DNA from 3 places in the Streptomyces sp. NBC_00683 genome. Region 2 is predicted to be linked to each of the others. Evidence: riboswitches for the same ligand, from Rfam matches in the RefSeq annotation. Region 2 holds a riboswitch; each other region holds the start of a gene.
What was found. Region 2 has a riboswitch for S-adenosylmethionine ahead of OG257_RS06575 (hypothetical protein). Riboswitches for the same ligand answer to the same signal wherever they lie in the genome.
Positions count from the first base shown of each region.

Region 1: it holds a riboswitch for S-adenosylmethionine, as region 2 does, so the genes downstream of both, OG257_RS27900 (aminotransferase class V-fold PLP-dependent enzyme) here and OG257_RS06575 (hypothetical protein) in region 2, are expected to answer to the same signal.
Region 3: it holds a riboswitch for S-adenosylmethionine, as region 2 does, so the genes downstream of both, thrC (threonine synthase) here and OG257_RS06575 (hypothetical protein) in region 2, are expected to answer to the same signal.

Region 1 covers NZ_CP109013.1:6,252,156-6,254,415, forward strand. The annotation lists gene trpD (anthranilate phosphoribosyltransferase) at 1-771, shown strand, start outside; SAM riboswitch class IV at 856-972, shown strand; gene OG257_RS27900 (aminotransferase class V-fold PLP-dependent enzyme) at 1,146-2,260, shown strand, end outside.
Region 2 covers NZ_CP109013.1:1,483,018-1,485,277, reverse strand. The annotation lists gene OG257_RS06580 (cytochrome P450 family protein) at 1-960, shown strand, start outside; SAM riboswitch class IV at 1,087-1,197, shown strand; gene OG257_RS06575 (hypothetical protein) at 1,247-1,657, shown strand; gene OG257_RS06570 (arabinan endo-1,5-alpha-L-arabinosidase) at 1,935-2,260, shown strand, end outside.
Region 3 covers NZ_CP109013.1:3,909,310-3,911,569, reverse strand. The annotation lists gene OG257_RS17405 (glucosyl-3-phosphoglycerate synthase) at 1-606, opposite strand, end outside; SAM riboswitch class I at 760-887, shown strand; gene thrC (threonine synthase) at 906-2,201, shown strand; gene OG257_RS17395 (MoaD/ThiS family protein) at 2,229-2,260, shown strand, end outside.

The DNA.
Region 1 (2,260 bases), 4.8 Mb from region 2:
CTGGCCAAGACGGTCAACATCTCCACCATGTCGGCGATCGTCGTCGCCGGGACCGGCGCCAAGGTCGTCAAGCACGGCAACCGCGCCTCCTCCTCGGCGAGCGGGGCCTCCGACGTGCTCGAGAAGCTCGGCGTCAACCTGGAGCTGACCCCGCAGGGCGTCGTCCGGGTCGCCGAGGAAGCGGGCATCACCTTCTGCTTCGCGGTGAAGTTCCACCCCGCGCTGCGGCACGCGGCGAGGGCCCGCAAGGAGCTCGGCACGCCGACCACCTTCAACATCCTCGGCCCGCTCACCAACCCCGCCCAGGTGCGCTCCCAGGCCGTCGGTGTCGCCGACCTCAAGATGGCGCCCATCGTCGCCGGAGTGCTCGCCGACCGGGGCAATTCGGCGCTGGTCTTCCGGGGCGACGACGGCCTCGACGAGCTGACCACCACGGCGACCTCCCGGGTCTGGGTCGTCCGGGACGGTGCCGTGCGCGAAGAGGCGTTCGACCCGCGGGACGTCGGCCTGGACCTGGTACCGGTCTCGGCGCTGCGCGGTGCCGACGCCTCGTACAACGCGGACGTCGCCCGGCGGATGCTGGACGGGGAGACAGGTCCCGTACGCGAGGCGGTGCTCCTCAACTCCGCCGCCGCGCTGGTCGCGCTCGACCCGGGCGAGGGCACGCTGAACGAGCAGATCGCGGCCGGCATCGCGAAGGCCGCGGAATCGATCGACTCAGGTGCCGCCAAGCGGGCGCTGGAGCGCTGGGTGGCTGCCAGCAACGCCTGAGGGCGGGCAGTGTGAGGCGGGGCGCAGTCCGGATCGCGGACTGCGCTCTTGCGCATGTGGCCACGTATGGCAAGATGCTGCGCAGGTCATGAGTGACAGCGAATAAGCCCCGGCTCGCTGTCCGGCAACCCTCCGTCCGTGGCGGGGTGCCCCGGGTGAAGACCAGGCCGCAGGCAGCGAGGTCTGTGGCAAGCGCGGGCCCCTAGGCATCTGTGAATGCCATCCCCCGGGGTCCTGGTCCCCAGGGAGCCTCTTGTGAGCAAGCGAATGCGATAGGGCTCAACGCCCTTCTCCGCGCACCCTTTTCTCTTTTCCCTGCGCTGCCGCGTATCTGCCGGCGCCGGGATTTCGCCTGCCTGTTACGGGAGTTCGCCATGTCTGTCTCCACCGCTGCCGCCGACCAGTCCATTTGTGCCCCGCTGCCGGTTCTGGGTGCGGATGTCACCGTTCCGCTGGTTACGGGAGGCGAAGTCACCTATGCCGCCCTCGACTACGCGGCGAGCGCCCCGGCCCTGCAGCGGGTATGGGACGACGTGGCCGCCTACGCCCCGTACTACGGCAGCGTGCACCGCGGCGCCGGCTACCTCTCGCAGCTCTCCACGGACCTCTTCGAGAGCAGCCGCGTCACCGTCGCGGAGTTCCTCGGCTGCCGCGCCGAGGACCAGGTGGTCTTCACCCGCTCGACGACGGACTCCCTCAACCTGCTGGCCGCCGTGCTTCCCGCCAACTGCCAGGTGTTCGTGTTCGAGACCGAGCACCACGCCTCGCTGCTGCCCTGGCGCGACGCCCGGGTGACGTACCTCGACGCCCCCAGGACCCCCGCCGAGGCAGTCGTGACGCTGGAGCGTGCGCTGGCCGACCGCGACCCCTACGGGCCCGCACTGGTCTGTGTCACCGGCGCGTCGAACGTCACCGGTGAACTGTGGCCGGTGAAGGAACTGGCCGCCGCCGCCCACGCGCACGGTGCCCGGATCGTCCTCGACGCCGCGCAGCTGGCCCCCCATCACCCGGTGGACATCGCGGAACTGGACGTCGACTGGGTCGCCTTCTCCGGGCACAAGCTGTACGCGCCGTTCGGCTCGGGCGTCCTCGCGGGCCGGGCCGACTGGCTGCGGGACGCGGAGCCGTATCTCGCGGGCGGCGGCGCCTCCCGCAAGGTCGCCCGGCGCGCCGACGGCGGAGTGGACGTGGAGTGGCACACCACGGCGGCCCGGCACGAGGCCGGATCGCCCAACGTGATCGGCGTCTACTCCATCGCCGCTGCCTGCAAGGCCCTGACCGAGGCCGGGTTCGACCAGCTCGTCGCGCGTGAGCAGCAGCTCGTCACCCGGGTCCGTGAAGGCCTGGCCGAGGTCCCCGCGGTCAAGGTGCTCTCCCTGTTCGGCGACGACGCCCCGAGGGTCGGCGTCATCTCCTTCGTGGTCGAGGGCTGGAACAGCTCGCACTTCGCCGCGGCGCTCTCCGCGGAGTACGGCATCGGGGTCCGCGA
Region 2 (2,260 bases):
ATGTTCACGGTCGACGGCGGCGAGCACCGGCGGCTGCGGACCAAGACCTCCCAGGCACTCACGCCGCGCCGGCTCGAGGCGGTCCGCCCCGCCATCGAGAAGTTCACCGAGGAGCTCCTCGACTCGCTCGCCGAGCAGGGCAAGGAAGGTGTCGTCGACCTCAAGGCCGTCTTCGCCCAGCCGCTGCCGATGCGGGTCGTCGGGCTGCTGATGGGGGTGGACGAGGATCAGTTCCCGATGCTGACGAAGCAGTACAAGGCCTTCTTCTCCATGCTCACCCCGCAGGAGGAGCGCCTGGCGCTGCTGCAGGAACTGGACGTCTTCTACACCGACCTCGTACGCGAGAAGACGGCGCGGGCCACCGACGACCTCACCAGCGCCCTGATCCTGGCCGACGAGGGCGGCGAGCCCCTCACCGAGGAGGAGGTCGTCGGCAACCTCAAGGCCATGGTGGCCGCCGGGCACGAGACCACGATCGGCCTCATCCTCAACGCGGTACGCGCCCTGCTCGCCCACCCCGACCAGCTGCAGAAGGTGCTCGACGGGGAGATCCCGTGGGAGACGGTGGTCGAGGAGACGCTGCGCTGGGACACGCCCACCACACACCTGCTGATGCGTTTCGCCACCGAGGACATCCAGGTCGGTGACCAGGTGATCGCCGCGGGGGAGGGCGTCGTCATCTCCTACCGGGTCATCGGACGCGACGCCGAACAGCACGGCGAGGACGCCGATTCCTTCGACATCACCCGTCCGACACCGATCCGGCACATGACCTTCGGTCACGGCCCCCACATCTGCCCCGGTGCGGCACTGTCACGGGTGGAGGCCGGCATCGCACTCCCCGCCCTCTTCGCGCGCTTCCCCGCGCTCAAGCTCGCGATACCGGACGACGAGATCCGCAAGCTTCCGGTGATGACGCAGAACGACATGGAGGCCTTCCCCGTCCTGCTGCACGGCTGAGGCGGCTTCGACGAGGAGGACCTGCGCAGGGGAGCCGGAAGCGTACGGGCGGGGAGGCGTCGCGCCCGTACGCGGGGGTTGCGCGCGGCCCCCGGCGTCCTCCCGGCTCCTGTTACGCTTTTGACGGGTCATGAGTTCCAGTGGAAAGCCCCGGCTCGCTGGACGGCACCCCGCTCCGCTGCGGGTGCTCCGGGTGACGACCCGCCCCGCGCGGCACCGTGCGGGGAACAGCGGACCACCGGGGACGGGCCCCCGGGGTCCAGGACCCCGGAAGGCGACGACAGCCATGCTCCCTCACCTCATTCACCACGACGCCTGCTCGCGGTACGCGCCCGGCCACCACGTGCACTGGATCCACGCCAAGAAGTGCGTACAGGAACCCGGCCAGGCGGTGGAACTCCTGCTGACCGCGGGCGATGTCCGCGACGACGGCTGGCTGGTGCTGCGCGCGGCCTTCGAACACCCCGGCGGCCTCCCCGAGGTATGGATGCACGCCCCCGCCGACCTGCGGGAGTTGCTCACGGACCACCGCGGGCGCGTGTACTGGCTGCCCCGCTGGCACGCGCTGCGGTTCGTCGGCCTCGACGGTGAGGCGACCGGCCTCGTGAACGTCGGAACCGAGGGCGGTCCGCTGTGCGGGACCACCGCACCCGATCCGCAGCACACGGGCCGCGGGAACTTCACCTACGGGCTGTAGTCAACAGGCCCCAGGAACAGTCGCGTTCGGCCGGTACCGCCCGATGAGGGCGGGCCGGTCCGTTCGCGATACCGGACAGGGTCCGGGTTTTCGTTGAATACGTGCTCAATCCGTTGACGCAAGACGTGTTCGATTCTACGGTCCCGTCCTGATCGCCCGTCCGAAGTTACGGGCGCCGTTCGATCAGTCGAACAAGTGAATGTCATGCGCATGGCAACCTCCTGTCCCCTCGGTGACGACTGCCGGGTACCCCGACACGACCGAAGAAGGTCTCCTGATGAGCCGCATTCCGAGAAGAATTCCGCGAAGGACCCTCGCCGCCCTCCCCGCCGCACTCCTGCTGGCGCTCGTTCCGACCAGCGCGTCCGCGTACCCCAACCCCGGTGTCGTCAACGGCGACATCGTCGTCCACGACCCCTCCATGATCCGGAGCACGTCCGGCCAGTACCTGCTCTACTCCACCGGCGAAGGCCTCCAGCTCCGCACCTCCACCGACCGCACCGCCTTCGGCCGGTCGGGCAACGCCTTCACGACGAAGCCGAGCTGGTGGAAGAACTACTCGTCCGCGTCGGACCCCTGGGCACCAGACATCTCCTATCGCGG
Region 3 (2,260 bases), 2.4 Mb from region 2:
GGCGTACTCGCCGCCCAGCGGCTGGACGAAGCCGGCCAGCTGCGGCCAGTGGAGATTGAGCAGCGGGCGTGCCACAAGTTCGGTGACCCGACCGCCCTGGCCTGCGGCTTCTCCCAGAGGGCGGTCGTACATGGCCTTGACGAACTGGACCTCGGGGTCGGTCAGCAGGGGGCCGACGATGCCGGAGACGAAGTCCGCGGAGAAGTCCTTGAGGTCGGCGTCGATGAAGCAGACGATCTCGCCGCTGGTCACCAGCAGTGACCGCCACAGCACCTCGCCCTTGCCGGGTACGGCCGGTATCCGGGGGAGTATCGCGTCCCGGTGCACCACCCTGGCACCGGCCCGGCGTGCCACCGCGGCGGTGGCGTCGGTGGAACCGGAGTCGATCACCACCAGTTCGTCGACGAGCCGGACCTTCTCCATCAGCTCGCGCCGGATCTCCTCGACGATCGCGCCGACCGTCTCCTCCTCGTTCAGGGCGGGCAGCACGACGCTCACCCGGGCGCGGTGCGGATCCCTCGCACGCGCGGCCGTGAGGCGGTCGAGCGGGCGGTCATCGGCCGACCAGGAACGCCTGGTCAGCCAGCGTTCCACCTCTTCCAGCACGGTCGATACTCCCTGTATGTGATCCATCTCGCGGTTCGGACGACTATCTCAATCGTCCGGGGCTTCGGTTACAGTCTTGAACAACGCGGATGACCCTCGCATGTCGGGGTCGGTCCGCGAATAAATGCCCGGATCGATGGTCCGGTGCCATAGCGCTCATCCAGAGGGACTGAGGGAACGGCCCGTTGAAGTCCCGGCAACCCTCCTGCCGACCGCGAGGTCACGGTAGGGAAGGTGCCAATTCCGTCTTGTGGCGAAATACGCCGCAAGGAAGATGAGGAGAAAGGGCCTCCGCCATCATGTCTGTTCAGACAGTTGCAGCGAACACCGATTCTTCTGCCGTGGACCTGGGTTCCGCCGCAGCACTTTCCTGCCGCGAATGCGGCGAGCGTTTCGAGCTCGGTCCCATCTTCGCCTGTGCGTCCTGTTTCGGGCCGCTCGAAGTGGCGTACGACCTGCCGAGCGGCTCCCCCGAAGAGCTCAAGAAGCGCATCGCCGAAGGCCCCGACAACATCTGGCGCTACGCGCCGCTGCTGCCCGTTCCGGCCGATGTCGCGAGCAAGCCCAACATCAACCCCGGCTTCACGAAGCTGGTCAAGGCCGACAACCTCGCCCGTGAGCTGGGCGTCACCGGCGGTCTGTACGTCAAGGACGACTCCGGCAACCCGACGCACTCCTTCAAGGACCGTGTCGTCGCGATCGCCGTCGAGGCCGCCCGCGCCTTCGGATTCACCACCCTCTCCTGCTCCTCCACCGGCAACCTCGCCGGTGCGGTGGGCGCCGCGGCGGCCCGCGCCGGCTTCCGCTCGTGCGTGTTCATCCCGCACGACCTGGAGCAGGGCAAGGTCGTCATGGCCGCGGTGTACGGCGGCGAACTGGTCGGCATCGAGGGCAACTACGACGACGTCAACCGCTTCTGCTCGGAGCTCATCGGCGACCCGCTCGGTGAGGGCTGGGGCTTCGTCAACGTCAACCTCCGCCCGTACTACGGCGAGGGCTCCAAGACCCTGGCGTACGAGATCTGCGAGCAGCTCGGCTGGCAGCTGCCCGACCAGATCGTCATCCCGATCGCGTCGGGGTCGCAGCTCACGAAGATCGACAAGGGCCTGCAGGAGCTGATCAAGCTCGGCCTCGTCGAGGACAAGCCGTACAAGATCTTCGGTGCCCAGGCCGAGGGCTGCTCCCCGGTCTCCACCGCCTTCAAGGCCGGGCACGACGTCGTACGGCCGCAGAAGCCGAACACGATCGCCAAGTCCCTCGCGATCGGCAACCCGGCCGACGGCCCGTACGTCCTGGACATCGCCCGGCGCACCGGCGGTGCCGTCGAGGACGTCAACGACGAGCAGGTCGTCGACGCGATCAAGCTGCTGGCCCGTACCGAGGGCATCTTCGCGGAGACCGCGGGCGGTGTGACGGTCGGTGTGACGAAGAAGCTGATCGACGCCGGCCTGCTGGACCCGACGCTGACCACCGTCATCCTGAACACCGGTGACGGCCTGAAGACGCTGGACGCCGTCGCCCCGACGACCGGCCTGTCGGCCACGATCCGGCCGAGCCTGGACGCGTTCCGCGACGCGGGCCTCGCCGCCAGCTGACCACCCGAGACCGAAGGAAGGCACCCCATGAGCGTCAAGGTCCGTATCCCCACCATCCT